DNA from 2 places in the Kitasatospora sp. NPDC059146 genome. Region 2 is predicted to be linked to the other one. Evidence: riboswitches for the same ligand, from Rfam matches in the RefSeq annotation. Region 2 holds a riboswitch; the other holds the start of a gene.
What was found. Region 2 has a riboswitch for glycine ahead of gcvP (aminomethyl-transferring glycine dehydrogenase). Riboswitches for the same ligand answer to the same signal wherever they lie in the genome.
Positions count from the first base shown of each region.

Region 1: another riboswitch for glycine. It lies ahead of gcvT (glycine cleavage system aminomethyltransferase GcvT); the one in region 2 lies ahead of gcvP (aminomethyl-transferring glycine dehydrogenase).

Region 1 is NZ_JBHZCY010000006.1:5,317-13,663, reverse strand. Features, by position in the region: gene ACFXPX_RS03840 (MDR family MFS transporter) at 1-80, shown strand, start outside; gene ACFXPX_RS03835 (L-serine ammonia-lyase) at 180-1,547, opposite strand; gene glyA (serine hydroxymethyltransferase) at 1,683-2,951, opposite strand; gene gcvH (glycine cleavage system protein GcvH) at 3,035-3,415, opposite strand; gene gcvT (glycine cleavage system aminomethyltransferase GcvT) at 3,515-4,636, opposite strand; glycine riboswitch at 4,883-4,987, opposite strand; gene ACFXPX_RS03815 (enhanced serine sensitivity protein SseB C-terminal domain-containing protein) at 5,174-5,971, shown strand; gene ACFXPX_RS03810 (enhanced serine sensitivity protein SseB C-terminal domain-containing protein) at 6,087-7,037, shown strand; gene ACFXPX_RS03805 (ABC transporter permease) at 7,494-8,347, shown strand, end outside.
Region 2 is NZ_JBHZCY010000124.1:11,494-19,840, reverse strand. Features, by position in the region: gene ACFXPX_RS35290 (hypothetical protein) at 263-835, shown strand; gene ACFXPX_RS35285 (DUF5999 family protein) at 1,243-1,434, shown strand; gene gcvP (aminomethyl-transferring glycine dehydrogenase) at 1,571-4,471, opposite strand; glycine riboswitch at 4,708-4,811, opposite strand; gene ACFXPX_RS35275 (PRC and DUF2382 domain-containing protein) at 5,035-6,150, shown strand; gene ACFXPX_RS35270 (MFS transporter) at 6,322-7,812, shown strand; gene ACFXPX_RS35265 (DNA polymerase IV) at 8,005-8,347, opposite strand, start outside.

The sequences.
Region 1 (8,347 bases), on a different contig from region 2:
CGACCCCGGCTGCCAACCCGGCCCCGTCGTCGAGCCCCGAGCCGAGCCCGAGCCCGGCGGTGCGGGCGGCCACGCCGTAGCCCTGCCGCCCGCCGGGGGCGGTAGGGGCCCGAGAAAGCGCGAGCGCCCCGCGGGCGGTACGGGGTTCCGCCCGGGGGCCGCTCGTCAGCGGGCCGAGATCAGCACTCGATGACGTTCACGGCGAGGCCGCCGCGCGAGGTCTCCTTGTACTTGATCTTCATGTCCGCCCCGGTCTCCTTCATCGTCTTGATCGCCTTGTCCAGCGAGACGTGGTGGCGCCCGTCGCCGCGCAGCGCCATCCGGGCCGCGGTGACGGCCTTGACCGAGGCCATGCCGTTGCGCTCGATGCAGGGGATCTGGACCAGGCCGCCGACCGGGTCGCAGGTGAGGCCGAGGTTGTGCTCGATGCCGATCTCGGCGGCGTTCTCGACCTGCTCGGGGCTGCCGCCGAGGACCTCGGCGAGGCCGCCCGCGGCCATCGAGCAGGCGGAGCCGACCTCGCCCTGGCAGCCGACCTCGGCGCCGGAGATGGAGGCGTTCTCCTTGAAGAGCATGCCGATGGCGCCGGCCGCGAGCAGGAAGCGGACGATGCCGTCCTCGTCCGCGCCCGGGATGAAGTTCAGGTAGTAGTGCAGGACGGCCGGGATGATGCCCGCCGCGCCGTTGGTCGGGGCGGTGACCACCCGGCGGCCGGAGGCGTTCTCCTCGTTGACCGCCATCGCGTAGAGGGTCACCCACTCCATCGCGTTGGCCGGCCCGATGCCCTCGGCGCGCAGCGCCCGGGCGCCCGAGGCGGCCCGGCGGCGGACCTTCAGCCCGCCCGGCAGGATGCCCTCGCGGCTCATGCCGGCCCGCACGCACTCCTGCATCACGGACCAGATCTCCAGCAGCCCGGTGCGGATCTCCTCCTCGCTGCGCCAGGCCTTCTCGTTCTCCAGCATCAGGCCGGAGATCGACAGCCCGGTCTCCCGGCTGAGCCGGAGCAGTTCGTCACCGGTGCGGAAGGGGTACTTGAGCGCGGTGTCGTCGGGCTTGACCCGGTCCGCGCCGAGCGCGTCCTCGTCCACGACGAAGCCGCCGCCGACCGAGTAGTAGGTCTTCTCCAGCAGCGTCGAGCCGTCCGCCGCGAACGCCCACAGGGTCATCCCGTTGGCGTGGTACGGCAGCGAGCGGCGCCGGTGCAGGATCACCTGGCTGTCGGGGTCGAAGTCGATGGGGCGCTCGCCGAGCAGGTTGATCCGCTTCTCGGCGGCGATCCGCTCGACGTCCTTGTCCGCCTGGTCGACGTCGACGGTGCGGGGCGAGTTGTTCTCCAGGCCCAGCAGGACGGCCTTCAGAGTGCCGTGGCCGTGGCCGGTGGCGCCCAGCGAGCCGTACAGCTCGGCGCGTACGGCGGTCACCTGCTCCAGCAGGCCTTCGGAGCGCAGGCGGCGGGCGAACATCCGGGCGGCGCGCATCGGGCCGACGGTGTGGGAGCTCGACGGGCCGATGCCGATGGAGAAGAGGTCGAAGACACTGAGGGCCACGGGGGACGTCCTTGTCTGGTCTCGTGGAGGGACTGGGCGGTGCACGGAACGGGGCACCGCGCGCACTTCCAGTGTGCGCGGTGCCCCGGAGTGACAGGTGTCCGGCCGGAGTGAGGCCGGTCACCCGCGGCCGAACTAGAGGTTCGGGTAGAGCGGGTACTTCTCGGCCAGGGCGGTGACCCGGGCCTTGAGCGCGGCGGCGACGGTCTCGTCGAAGGCGGGCTTGAGCGCCTCGGCGATGACGTCGGCGACCTCGCGGAAGTCCTCGGCCCGGAAGCCGCGGGTGGCCAGGGCCGGGGTGCCGATCCGCAGGCCCGAGGTGACCATCGGCGGGCGCGGGTCGTTCGGGACGGCGTTGCGGTTCACCGTGATGCCGACCTCGTGCAGCCGGTCCTCGGCCTGCTGGCCGTCGAGCTGGCTGTTGCGCAGGTCGACCAGGACCAGGTGGACGTCGGTGCCGCCGGACAGCACCGAGGCGCCGGCCTCGGCGACGTCGGCCTGGAGCAGGCGCTCGGCGAGGATCTTGGCGCCCTCCAGGGTGCGCTCCTGGCGCTCCTTGAAGTCCTCCGAGGCGGCGACCTTGAAGGCGACGGCCTTGCCCGCGATCACGTGCTCCAGCGGACCGCCCTGCTGGCCCGGGAAGACCGCCGAGTTGATCTTCTTGGCCCACTCGGCCTTGGACAGGATGACGCCGCCGCGCGGGCCGCCCAGGGTCTTGTGGGTCGTGGTGGTGACCACGTCCGCGTACGGCACCGGGTTCGGGTGCAGGCCCGCGGCCACCAGGCCGGCGAAGTGCGCCATGTCCACCATGAGCAGCGCGCCGACCTCGTCGGCGACCCGGCGGAACGCGGCGAAGTCCAGCTGGCGCGGGTAGGCGGACCAGCCGGCGATGATCAGCTTCGGCTGGTGCTCCTTGGCCAGGCGCTCGACCTCGGCCATGTCGACCTGGCCGGTCTTCTCGTCGACGTGGTAGGCGGCCACGTTGTAGAGCTTGCCGGAGAAGTTGATCTTCATGCCGTGGGTCAGGTGACCGCCGTGGGCCAGGCTCAGGCCCAGGATGGTGTCGCCCGGCTGGATCAGCGCGAACATCGCGGCGGCGTTGGCCTGCGCGCCCGAGTGCGGCTGGACGTTGGCGTGCTCGGCGCCGAACAGGGCCTTCACCCGGTCGATCGCGATCTGCTCGACCACGTCGACGTGCTCGCAACCGCCGTAGTACCGGCGGCCGGGGTAACCCTCGGCGTACTTGTTGGTGAGCACCGAACCCTGGGCCTCCATGACCGCCACCGGGGCGAAGTTCTCGGAGGCGATCATCTCCAGCGTGGTCTGCTGGCGGTGCAGCTCGGCGTCGACCGCGGCGGCGATCTCCGGGTCGAGGGCGTGCAGGGACTGGTTGAGAACCGTCATGGTGTGGTCTTCCCGGGGAGGAGAGCGGAGGGACGGTGGGAGAGCGGGACGGACCGCCGTGCTGCGGCCCGTCCCGGCGGGGCTCAGCCCTCGGCGTGGGTGAGCGCGTCGTACTCGGCGGCGCTGAGCAGCGTGTCGGTGGCCTCCACGCGGACCTTGAACAGCCAGCCGCCCTCGAACGGGGCGCTGTTGACCAGGCTGTTGTCGTCCAGGACGTCCTGGTTGACCTCGGTGACCTCGCCGGTCACCGGGGAGTACAGGTCGCTGACCGACTTGGTCGACTCCAGCTCGCCACAGGTCTCGCCGGCGGTCACCGTGTCGCCGACCTCGGGGAGCTGCACGTAGACGATGTCACCGAGCGCGTCGGCGGCGTGCTTGGTGATGCCGACCGTCGAGACACCGTCCTCGGCGGCGGTCAGCCACTCGTGCTCCTTGGTGTACTGCAGGTGCTGGGGGTTGCTCATGGCGTCATTCTCCAGGATGGGAAGCGGGTACGACGCAGCGGGCCGCCGCACGGACGGCTCCGACGTGCGCCGATGGGAAAACGAGGGGCGGCGACGGCCTCAGCGGGCGCGCTTGTAGAACGGCAGCGCCACGACCTGGACCGGCTCGTGCTTGCCGCGGACGTCCACCGCGACGGTGGAGCCGGGGGCGGCGTGGGCCGCGTCCACGTAGGCCATCGCGATCGGCTTGCCCAGCGTGGGGGACGGCGCGCCCGAGGTGATCCGGCCGATCGGGGCGCCCTCGGTGGAGACCACCGTGTACTCCGCGCGCGGGACCCGCTTGCCCTCGGACACCAGGCCGACCAGCACCTTCGGGGGGTTGGTCTCGGCCGCGGCGGCGGCCTGCTCCAGCGCCCTGCGGCCGACGAACGCGCCCTCGTTGGTGGTCTTGTCGAAGCGCACGACCCGGCCCAGGCCGGCGTCGAACGGGGTCAGGTCGGTGGACAGCTCGTGCCCGTACAGCGGCATGCCCGCCTCCAGGCGCAGCGTGTCGCGGCAGGACAGGCCGCACGGGACCAGGCCGCGGCCCTCGCCGGCGGCGGTCAGCGCCCGCCAGACCGGCTCGGCGTCGGCCGGGGCGCAGAAGATCTCGAAGCCGTCCTCGCCGGTGTAGCCGGTGCGGGCCAGCAGCACCTCCCGGCCGGCCACGGTGGCCGGGAGGATCGCGTAGTACTTGAGGCCGGGCAGGTCGGCGTCGGTGGTCTCGGCCAGGATCGCGGTGGCCTCCGGGCCCTGGACGGCGATCAGCGCGTAGGTGTCGCGGTCGTCGGTGACGACGGCGTCGAAGCCCTTGGCCCGGGCGATCAGCTCGTCCAGCACCAGCTGGGCGTTGGAGGCGTTGGCGACGACCAGGAAGGCGTCCTCGCGCAGCCGGTAGACGATCAGGTCGTCCAGGATGCCGCCGTCCTCGGCGCAGATCATGGTGTAGCGGGCGCGCAGCTCGCCGAGCGCGGAGACGAAGCCGACCAGCGCGTGGTCCAGCATCTCGCCGGCCTGCGGGCCGGTGACGGTGATCTCGCCCATGTGCGAGAGGTCGAACAGACCGGCCTTGGTGCGGACCGCGAGGTGCTCCTCGCGCTCACTGCCGTAACGCAGCGGCATGTCCCAGCCGGCGAAGTCGGTCATGGTCGCGCCGAGGGCGCGGTGCAGCGCGTCGAGCGCGGTCAGGCGGAGGGACGACATGGCCAGGAACTCCTCGGTCGGGGCACTCAGGGGTGCGCGCGCCGGACCGGACCCGCTCGGGGACCGACCCCGCGCGCGGGCATGCGGCGGCGTGGGTCTCCCCATCTGTCGTCGAACCTGAGAGCTTCACCGCCCACCTGCCCGCAGCCGGCACCAGCGTCGGCTGGTTCCAGCATCGGGGACAGGACGGCGGCTTGCACCGTGGGTGGGCGCGCGACCGGGTCGTGCGCCGCTTTCCAGATGTGCCTAACCCGCACGGTAGGGGGGCCTGAGAGATTCCGGGGAGGACTTGCTCCTTCGGCGCCGGCTGTGCCCCCCGAGGGGCATTCCGGGCTCTCCCGCGCGGGTTCGAGCGGCCGGTGTGGAGTTGTGGGGGCCCGCGGCGCATGCCGTCGGACGCGCACATCATGGCACGTCCTCGCGGAGGAGGGGAGAGGGGACCCGGTCACACCGCGGTCGGGCGGACCCGGGCCCTAAAATCATCGCGTCGGCGCAGCAGTGGGCGGCCGACCCGGCCCTGGGCCGGATCGGCGGCGCATGGAGTACCCGGTGGAGCAGCAGCAGGGGTGGGGCGGGCCGCAGGCGGCGCCGTCGGGCGGCGCGTGGCCCGCGAACGAGCTGGAGCAGGTGCTGACGGCCGCGCTGGGCGACCCGGGGGCGACCCCGCGGGTGATCGAGGTGCTGGCCCGCAGCCAGGTGTGGATCCCGCTGCCGGCCGGGGGCGACCCGGCCGGGCAGTCGCTGGACCTGCCGACCGTCGAGCTGGCCGGGGCCCCGTACGTACCGGTGTTCTCCTCGCAGGAGGTGTTCCTGCAGCAGGCGCCGGGGATGGCCTTCGCCGTCGCGCCGGCCTGGGAGTTCGCCCGCGGGCTGCCGCTGGGCGTGGGCATCGCGGTCAACCCGGAGGCGGCGGTGGGCATCCCGGTGCCCCCGCAGGGCGTGGCGGAGCTGCGCCGCGGCCCCCGGGAGGACCGCTGGGAGCAGCAGCCGGAGGGGCCGACCGGCGGCCGGGTGGCCCTGCGCGAGCCGGTGCCGGGCGAGGACCCGGAGCACTTCCTGGCCGCCTGCCGGGCCGAACTGTCGGCCCTGCCGGGGGTGTTGACCGCGCGCCGGGCGCTGGCCAGCATCGAGGGCGAGCCGACCGTGATGTTCGTGGGCGTGCAGCTCGATCCGGCGGCCCCGGCCGACCCGGGGGCGGTGAACGAGGCGCTCGGCCGAGCCCTGGGAACCGCACCGCTGCCGGGAGGCGTCCACCTCGTGCTGCTCGACCTCGCCGACGACCCGGTGGTCGAGTGGCTGTCGACCCGGGTCATGCCCTTCTACTCGCGGGTGTGAGCGGGGATCCTTCACAGGCACGTCGCCGTGGCGGCGGCCGGTGCCGCGCCATAGGGTGCGTGCAGGCGGCTGACGGGCCGGCGGGTTCAGGAAAGAGGCGCGGCGAGGTGGGCGCATGAGTGCGGGAACGGGAGCGGGCGGGGCGCCGGGGCCCTGGGGCCAGGCACCGGCCGGGCGCCCGGGCGCGGACCCGGGCGGGTTGGAGCAGGCTCTGCGCGAGGTCGCGCCGGAGCGCTTCGACGCGTACGAGCGGCTGCTGCACGCGCTGGCCGACGGCCAGGTCTGGATGCTGCTCTGGCACGGCACGCCGGGCAGCCCGGACGCGCAGTACGGGAACATGGAGATCAGCGGCCACGGCTACGCGCCGGCCGTCACCTCGCCCGAGCAGCTGACGGCCTCCGGCTGGGCGCGGGCCCACGAGGTCATCTCGGGACGGGAGATCGCCGCCTCGCTGTACCGCACCCGCTGGGGCCTGTGGCTGAACCCGCACGCGCCGGGCGGCGGGGTCGGCGTGCCCTGGGCGGACCTGCGGCGGGTCGCCGCGGGCCTGGACCGGCTGCCGGCCGGTCCGTTGAAGCTGAGCGAGCCGCAGGTCGACGCGCAGCAGTTCTTCGCGCTGCTGGAGCGGCAGGCCGGTGAGGTGCGCGCGGTGCGGGCGCTGCGCCGGGCCTGGGTGCAGCCGGCGGTGGGGGAGCCGTACCTGGCGATCGGCCTGGACCTGTACGAGAGTTCGCCGCCGGCCGTGGAGGCGGTGCGGGCGCTGATGCAGCGCGCGATCGCGGTGGCCCCGGAGGGGCTCGCGGTGTCCACGGTGGCGATGGCGGACGAGTTCGACCCGGTGGCGCTGTGGATGCGCGCCAACGCGCGGCCGTTCTTCGACCGGGAGGCCGGGCGTCCGCAGACCGGCCCGTACCCGCCGGTGCCGCAGCCGTACCCGGGCCAGCCGGTGCCGGGGCAGCCGGTACCCGGGCAGTCGATGCCGGGCTACGCGTACGGCACCCAGCCGCCCGCGCAGGGCTGGGGGCAGCCGGCCCAGCCGCAGTGGCCCGGCTACCCCGGGCGCTGATCACCAAACCCGATAACCACAATCTGTCACCCGAAGCCGACTTGATTCACCATCAGGTCGGCTTCGGTGCTTTCCGGACGAATTTCCCCACTCTCCGCAGAGGCAGCTTGACATGGCAGTTACACCCATGTGAAGAGGTATATGCCGAAGATCGGAGGCGTGCATGCAGGCAGATCACAGTTGGGCATCTGTCGGTTGTCAGGGCTGGCGCAAGCCAGTTCGGATGACAGAGAGTTCTGCGCAACGCATCGCGCGTACTGGAAACCCCACGAAGGTGAACGCGCACGCCGACCGCTCGATCCACGCGACGCCCATCCCGCGTGGAGGCATTGCCCGTGCACGACGCACTGCCGCGACCACCTGCTCCTAGCACCTCCGCACGTCCGCAGCCGTACCGCCGAAGCCGGCGCCCGGCACCCGTGGGCCGGCCACCGTCGGCGAGGGGACCAACTGACCATGACCGCACCCATCACTACCGCCGGGAACGAACCCGAGGCGCCCGCCTCCCCGAGCCCGGCCAAGACGATCGAGGGCCGCTCCCTCGGTCGGATCGCCTGGACCCGCTTCAAGCGGGACAAGGCCGCCGTCGCCGGCGGCGTCGTGGTGATCCTGCTGATCCTCCTGGCCGTCCTGTCCGGCCCGATCGAGGCCCTGTTCGGGCTCGACCCCGACCAGCCGAACCCGGACCTGCTGGACGCCAACCTCGGCGGACTCCCGCTCGGGGACTGGGGCGGGATGAGCGGGGACCACCTGCTCGGCATCGACCCGTTGCAGGGCCGTGACCTGCTCTCCCGCGTGGTCGACGGCTCCTGGGTCTCCCTGCTGGTCGCCTTCGGCGCGACCGTGCTCTCCAACACCATCGGCACCGTGCTCGGAGTGATGGCCGGCTACTACGGCGGCTGGGTGGACACCCTGATCAGCCGACTGATGGACGTCTTCCTGGCGTTCCCGCTGCTGCTGTTCGCCATCGCGATCTCCGCCTCGCTCCAGGGCGGCGCGTTCGGCCTGCACGGCCTGCCGCTGCACATCCTGGTGCTGATCTTCGTGATCGGCTTCTTCAACTGGCCCTACATGGGCCGGATCGTGCGCGGACAGACCCTCTCGCTGCGCGAGCGGGAGTTCGTCCACGCGGCCCGCAGCCTCGGTGCGCGCGGCCCGTTCATCCTGTTCAAGGAACTGCTGCCCAACCTGGTCGGCCCGATCCTGGTCTACTCGACCCTGCTGATCCCGACCAACATCCTCTTCGAGGCCGGGCTGAGCTTCCTCGGCGTCGGCATCCAGCCCCCGCAGGCCTCCTGGGGCGGCATGCT
Region 2 (8,347 bases):
TCAGGTCATCTGCAGACTTGCCCGCCGCCACCGCCTGTGATAAACAGATCACCCTGCGCATTTGTTCGATGAAGCCGCTGAGTTCGCACTGCGCTCCGGCCGGTCCGCTCCCGCCCCGAGTCCCTCATCGACGGCGGAGACCGCGCCGGCGCCGCGATCCTGCACAACCGGACAAGGCCGGCCCCCGTCACCGTGGACGCACCGAGCCGCGCCGGTATGCCGCACTCGCACGCCGATCTCGCTTGGAGAGGCGGACCCCGCCATGACCCTGCAGACCCCCCAGCCCCCACCGAGTGCCCTGCGCGCGGTCCTGGGCGCGCTCGACTCGGAGACCGCGCTGCGCCAGCCCGCCGCCGCCGCGCTGCGTCACCCGACCGGTCCACTGCTCCCCGCGCACCCGCTCGCGGTGCACGTCCTGGACGGCCCGCGCCCCGAGCTGCCCGCCGCCCGGCGCACCGGCTGGCGGTTCCTGATCAAGGACGGCCCCGACGTGGCCGCCGCCGCCGAGGTGGTGCAGAGCCCCGAGGGCCACACCTTCTCCCATTTCACCGCCGGCCCGTACCTCTCCTCCACCGTCCGGGCACTGCGCGAGGCCTGGCAGCTCGCCCAGGGCTCCCGCTCCCGCCGCCAGCCCCGGCTGCTCACCTTCCCCGGCCAGTACGCCACCGCGCTCTGGCTGCACAGCCCCGACGCCGGCCCGTCCGCCGACCTGCTGATCCCGCTGGCCCCGGCCCCGCTCGGGGTCACCGCGCACCGCGCCTACCCGGCCGCCGAGCTGCTCCCGCTGCTCGCCCGCGCCCCGCTGGCCGGATCCCTGCTGCTCGGCTCCCCTTGAGGACGCGCACCGCACCGGCCGTCGGGCACCGCGCCCGGCGGCCCTTCGCCGCGCCCGCCCCGCCCGCCGCCCTCACCCGAACGGCCACTACCCGGACGGGCCATCCGCCATGGCCCTCTCGGGCCATGCCCCGACTGGCCCACTGGTGCGCGATTTCTCCCCGGCCCCACCTGAACGGGTGATCTCTGCCCCGGAGTTGTGGCGCATGTCACGAAATTGCTGCGCGCGCGTCCGCAGATGCCGACACTGGGAACCAGCGTGGAAGGACCCCCTGTCCTACCCACTTGAGTGCTGGCCAAACCTGGCCGGCACGCGGACAGGATCCGACCACCACGGCGGCCCCGGACGGCTCGACCTCCGGGAACCGCACCACGGGGAGGATCGCAGAGCGAAGCGAGGGTACGCGTATGTGCCAGCACCGTCCTGAGTGCCCGACGGCCGAGTCCGAGGACCGCGAAGCGGCCGAGCCGGTGGCCTGCCACCCGGAGCAGGGCTGGAGCCTGCTCTGCAACGGCGTCCTCCTGTTCGAGGACACCGGAGAACTGCTGCCCGACGGCCGGGTGATCGCCCCGCGCCGCCCGGTCGCCCACGCAGCCTGAGCCCACGCCGCCCCGCCGCCCGCGCCGCCACGGCCCGAGCCCACGCGGTAACCCGTCCGACACCCGGACAGCACACAAGGGCAGGGCCCCGGCAGAAACGTTCTGCCGGGGCCCTGCCTTGTTCCTGCGCGGTCGATCAGACGCCGTACTCGTCCAGCGGCGGGCAGGAGCAGACCAGGTTGCGGTCGCCGTACGCGCCGTCGATCCGGCTCACCGGCGGCCAGTACTTGTCCGCCGGGTTCACGCCCGCCGGGAAGACCGCCTCCTGCCGCGAGTAGCCGTGCGCCCAGTCGCCGGCCAGCACGGCGGCGGTGTGCGGGGCGTTGCGCAGCGGGTTGTCGTCGGCCGCCCACTCGCCCGAGCCGACCTTGTCGATCTCGCCGCGGATCTCGATCATCGCGTCGCAGAACCGGTCGATCTCGTGCAGGTCCTCGGACTCGGTCGGCTCGATCATCAGCGTGCCGGCCACCGGGAAGGACATCGTCGGCGCGTGGAAGCCGTAGTCGATCAGGCGCTTGGCGATGTCGTCCACCGTCACGCCCGTCTCCTTGGTCAGCGGGCGCAGGTCGATGATGCACTCGTGCGCGACCAGCCCGCCCGGGCCGGTGTAGAGCACCGGGAAGTGCGGCGCGAGGCGCTTGGCGATGTAGTTGGCGTTCAGCACGGCGACCTGGGTCGCGTGCTTGAGGCCCTCGCCGCCCATCAGCCGGACGTACGCCCAGGAGATCGGCAGGATCGCCGCCGAGCCCCACGGCGCGGCCGAGATCGGGCCGACGCCGGTGGCCGGGCCGGCCTCCTCCTGGAGCGGGTGGTTCGGCAGGTACGGCGCCAGGTGGGCGCGCACCGCGACCGGGCCGACGCCCGGGCCGCCGCCGCCGTGCGGGATGCAGAAGGTCTTGTGCAGGTTCAGGTGCGAGACGTCCGCGCCGAACTTGCCCGGCTTGGCCAGGCCGACCAGGGCGTTCAGGTTGGCGCCGTCGACGTACACCTGGCCGCCGGCCTCGTGCACCAGGGCGCAGATGTCGGTGATCTGGGTCTCGTACACGCCGTGGGTCGACGGGTAGGTGACCATCAGCACCGACAGGTTGTCGCGGTGCTGCTCGATCTTGGCCTTGAGGTCCTCGACGTCCACGTCGCCGTCGACCAGGGTCTTCACCACGACCACGCGCATGCCGGCCATCACCGCGGAGGCGGCGTTGGTGCCGTGCGCCGAGGACGGGATCAGGCAGACGTCGCGCTGGGCGTCACCGTTGGCGTGGTGGTAGGCCCGGACGGCCAGCAGGCCGGCCAGCTCGCCCTGGGAGCCGGCGTTCGGCTGGATCGAGACGGCGTCGTAGCCGGTGACCTCGACGAGCTGCTGCTCCAGCTGGCGGATCAGGGTCAGGTAGCCCGCGGCCTGGTCGACCGGCGCGAAGGGGTGCAGCTGGCCGAACTCCGGCCAGGTCACCGCCTCCATCTCGGTGGTGGCGTTGAGCTTCATGGTGCAGGAGCCCAGCGGGATCATGCCGCGGTCCAGCGCGTAGTCCCGGTCCGAGAGGCGGCGCAGGTAGCGCAGCATGGCGGTCTCCGAGCGGTGGCTGTGGAAGACCGGGTGGGTCAGGTACTCGTCCTCGCGCAGCAGCGCGGCCGGCAGCGCGTCGGCGGCCTCGGCGACCTCGACCGCGGGGACGCCGAACGCGGCCCAGACGCCGGCCAGGTGCTCGCGGGTGGTGGTCTCGTCGGCGGAGACCGAGATCCGGTCCTCGCCGTCCTGGAACACGTTGATGCCGTTGGCGCGGGCGGCGGCGGCGATCTCGGCGGCGCGGCCCGGGACGACGGCGGTGACGGTGTCGAAGAACTCGCCGTGCAGCAGCTCGACGCCGCCGGCCCGCAGGCCCTCGGCGAGGGCGGCGGCGTAGCGGTGGGTGCGGCGGGCGATGTCGGCCAGGCCGTCCGGGCCGTGGTAGACGGCGTACATCGAGGCCATCACGGCGAGCAGCACCTGGGCGGTGCAGATGTTGCTGGTGGCCTTCTCGCGGCGGATGTGCTGCTCGCGGGTCTGCAGGGCCAGGCGGTAGGCGCGGTTGCCGTCGGCGTCGACGGAGACGCCGACCAGGCGGCCGGGCAGCGAGCGGGCGTACTCGGCGCGCACCGAGAGGTAGCCGGCGTGCGGGCCGCCGAAGCCCATCGGGACGCCGAAGCGCTGCGAGGTGCCGCAGGCGATGTCGGCGCCCAGCGCGCCCGGGGACTTGAGCAGGGTCAGCGCCAGGAGGTCGGCGGCGACGGCGACGATCGCGCCCAGGCCGTGCGCCTGCTCGATCACCGCGGTGAGGTCGCGGACCACGCCGGTGGCGCCCGGGTACTGCAGCAGCACGCCGAAGACGCCGCGCTCGGCGATCTCGGCCGGGATGCCCTCGGACAGGTCGGCGACGACGACCTCGACGCCGGTCGGCACGGCGCGGGTGTTGATCACCGCGACGGTCTGCGGCAGGGTCTCGGCGTCGACCAGGAAGACGCCGCCCTTGACCTTGGTGACGCGGCGGGCCAGCGCCATCGCCTCGGCGGCCGCGGTGCCCTCGTCCAGCAGCGAGGAGCCGGAGGTGGGCAGACCGGTCAGGTCGGAGACCAGGGTCTGGAAGTTGAGCAGGGCCTCCAGGCGGCCCTGCGAGATCTCCGGCTGGTACGGGGTGTACGCGGTGTACCAGGCCGGGTTCTCCATGACGTTGCGCAGGATCACCGGCGGGGTGAAGGTGCCGTAGTAGCCCAGGCCGATCATCGGCTGGAGCACCTGGTTGCGGCCGGCCAGCTCGCGCAGCTCGGCGAGGACCTGCGCCTCGCTGCGGCCGGCGGGCAGGTCCAGGGCGGTGATGGAGCGGATCGCCTCGGGAACGGCGGTGGCGGCGAGCTCGTCCAGCGAGCCGTAGCCGACGGAGGCCAGCATCTTCTCCTGCGCGGCGGCGTCGGGGCCGATGTGGCGGTTCTCGAAGGGGCTGGCCAGCTCAAGCTCGGTGAGGGTCGAGGCGCTGGTGGGGCGTCCCGCGTTCGGCTGGGCGTTCATGGTGGTCGAGGCCTCCTGGTCACGGACCGGCGGGGGTACGCACGCCGGCCGGTCGCGCCGCTGCGGACAGCGGACCGACCTGGGCGGGCGGACCCGAAAGGCCTCCCCCTCTGTCATCGGGACCTGAGAGCTTCGCCCGCACGCCGCGCGATGGCGCGCCGTCGGCTTGCACCGTCGGTGAGGGTGGTGATCGTCGGCTCCCGCGCCGGCGGTCCTGCCCTGCTTTCCAGAGTGACCTATCCCGCACGGTACGGATGCCTGAGAGATTCCGGGGAGGAGTTGCTCCTTCGGCGCCCCGACCAGCGGTTTTCACTGTCGGGGACTCTCCCGAGCGGGCTCGGCGGTCGCGGCCCAGGGTACCAGCGGGAGGGCTTCCGATCACGGGTGCGTCCGGTCACTCCGGGTCTACGCGCGTCCCCCGGACGGCCCAGCGCGAAGCCCGTCCGGCGCACCCCGGTCGCGCGCGTCCGATTGATGGCTTTTGGTGTGAAGTGGCGGACGGGACGGGTGCTCCGGCCGCCTCACCTGCGGGAGTTCCGCAGGCGCAGCGCTTGGAGGAAAGAGTGCAGACCGACATCGACCCCAGGGACCTCATCGGCCACAAGGCGGTCGACCGCAACGGGGACAAGATCGGCACGGTGGACGAGGTGTACCTGGACGACGCCACCGGGCATCCGGAGTGGGCGGCCGTCCGCACCGGCATCTTCGGCCGGGACGCCTTCGTCCCGCTCACCACGAGCGAGTTCTCCGGCGAGGAGCTCCGGGTGCCGTACGACAAGTCGCTGGTGAAGGACTCGCCGGACTTCGGCGTGGGCCAGCACCTGTCGCCGGCCCAGGAGCTCCAGCTCTACCGCTACTACGGCCTCGACACCCCCGCGGACGGCCGTCCGGCCACCACGGAGCCCGCCCGGGACGACCGGCCGGACCTCGACTTCGGCACCACCACGGCCGCCGCGGCCGCCAAGCCGATCGCCTTCCACTCCCCCGACCCCGACCCCGCCCCGGCCGCGACCGCGACCGCGACGGGCACGACCACCATGACCAGCACCGGCACGACACACACCAGCACCGACACCGCCACGGAGGCCCACGTGCGGACCCTCAGCACCCCCGCACCGATCGCCAACGGCACCGTCCTCGCGCCGGCCGCCGCCCACCTGGCCGAGCCGAAGCCGCAGCCCGCCGCGACCACCCCGGCCGCGAACGGCACCGCCGCCTCCTCGGCCCCCAGCGGCCCGGTCGAGATCACCTGCCGCGAGGAGCGGCTGGACATCACCACCAAGTGGCACGTGCTGGGCACCGCGAAGCTGCGCAAGTACGTGACCAGCGAGCAGGTCGAGCGCCGCGTCCCGGTGGTCCGCGAGCGGGTCCGGGTGGAGCGGATGCCGGTCGGCGAGGCCGAGCTGGCCTCGCTGACCGAGAAGGAGATCGACGAGGCGGTCGAGGAGGTGACCCTCCGTGAGGAGCGGCCGGTGGTCCGCAAGTACCTCGCCCCGATCGAGCGGGTCCGCCTGGTGGTGGAGCGCTACACGGAGGAGGAGGTGGTCCGGGACGAGCTCCGCCGCGAGCACGTCGAGGTCCACGACGACACGGCCGCCACCGCACCGGCCGAGGCGGGCGAGGCGCTCGTCCACGCGGCCGACGGCCCCCGGCCCGCCGCCCTGCGCCCGCTGGCCTGACCTCCCCGATCTCCGCCCGTTCCACGAGGGCCCCGGACTCCGGTCCGGGGCCCTCGTGTTGCGCCGTAGTTCCCCACTTTGCCAAACCTTAACCACTCGATATTTGACATCATGAACTATCCACCCGCACAGTTACTTGAGTTCATTCACTATGTACGGGAGGAAGCAACCGTGAGTGAGGCACCACAGCCCACCACTGCGGCCGAGAAGCAGAGCAACGCCCGGGTCCTGCCGGCCCTCATCCTGGCGATGCTGTCCTTCAGCGTGGTGCAGACCGCGGTCGTCCCGATCCTGCCGTCGCTGGCCAAGGAACTGGACGTCTCCGGGTCGAACATCACCTGGCTGATGACCGCCAACCTGCTGTCCGCGGCCGTGTTGACTCCCCTGCTGGGCCGCTTCGGCGACCTCCGGGGCCGCAAGCCCATGCTGCTGATCTCGCTGGCCGGCCTGATCGCCGGTTCGGCGCTGGCCGTCTGCACCCACTCCTTCACCTGGCTGATCGTCGCCCGCGTCCTCCAGGGCGCCGGCGGTGGCGTGATGCCGCTGGCGATCAGCATCGTCCGTGACGAGCTGCCCAAGCAGAAGGTGACCGGCGGCGTCGCCGCCATCAGCGCCTCGATGGGCGTCGGCTCCGGCCTCGGCCTGGTCGCGACCGGCCTGCTGCTGGAGCACTGGAACTACAAGTCGATCTTCTGGATGGGCCTGGCCTTCGGCCTGCTCGCCATCGCCCTGGTCGCCTTCCGGGTCCCGACCGACCCGGTGACCGACAAGGAGGGCGGCGCCGACCCGCTCGGCGCGCTCACCCTGGCCGGTTGGCTCTCCGCCCTGCTGGTCGCGGTCAGCCAGGGCAACCACTGGGGCTGGACCTCCACCAAGACCCTCGGCCTGTTCGCCGTCGCCGCGGTGGTCGCCCTGATCTGGGGCGTCATCGAGACCAAGGTCGCCCACCCGCTGGTGGACCTCAAGATGATGGGCCGCCCGGCCGTCGCCTTCACCAACCTGGCCGGCCTGCTGATCGGCTTCGGCATGTACGGCTCGTTCATGGTCATCAGCAACTTCGCCCAGACCCCGGAGAAGCTGGCCCACTACGGCTTCACCGCGACCGTGCTGCACGCCGGCGTGATGCTGCTGCCGTCCGCGATCGGCTCGATGGTCGCCGCCCCGATCGGCGCCCTGATGATCGCCCGCCGCGGCCCGCGCCTGCCGCTGGTCCTCGGTGGCGTCCTCGGCGCGATCGCGATGGCCTACCTGGCCCTGCGGCACAGCGCCGAGGGCGACATCTACACCGCTTCCGCGATCTTCGGCCTCGGTATCGGTCTCGCCTTCGCCGCGATGCCCGCCTTCATCAACGGCGCCGTCCCGGTCGAGCAGAGCGGCATCGCCAACGGCATGAACTCCGTGCTGCGCACCGTCGGTGGCGCGATCGGCACCGCCGTGATGACCGCCATCCTGACCGGCGACACCATGAAGCTCCCGATCAAGATCCCGGTGCTGCTGCCCACCCTGGACGCCTACAAGCACGCGTTCTGGGTCACGGCCGTCGTCTGCGTCATCGCCGGCGTCGTCCCCTTCCTGATCCGCACCACCAAGCCGGCCGTCACCGTCGCCGGCGGCGCGGCCCGGCAGGACTCCAGCCCCGAGCTGGCCAAGACCGACGCCTGACGAGGCGTCCGGCCCGCGCGTTCAGGGACAGGACGCACGGGCCCGGGCCTCAGCCCGGTCGCGAGGGCATCGCGACCGTCCGGGGCCCGGCACGGTATGCGGCCCCACCCGGTACTTCCTACCGGGTGGGGCCGTTCCGCGTTCCCGGGCCGCTACCGCGCCCGCCCGCCTCGGGCACCGTCCCTCAGCCCCCTACGCCTCAGCCCCGTCCGCGTCCGGCTCCTCCGGCTGCCGCAGCGGCAGCGGCCGGGCCGGCTCCAGCGCCGGATCGTCCACCGCGAAGGTCCGCACCCGGCCCGGCCCGCTCCACGGCGTCTCGAACCGCACCGTCACCCGCCCCACTCCGCTGCCCTGGACCCACCCCGGCCCCAGCTCGGCGTGCCGGACGTCCTGTCCGGGCATCCAGCGCCGCACCACGACCTCCTCCGGCTCCTCCTCGGCCACCGCCGCCTCGGCCACCTCGGCGTGCTCCGCCGCCTCCTCCCGCAGCGCCTGCGCGAAGAGGTCCTCCTGGGTGTAGTCGGCCAGTTGGGCC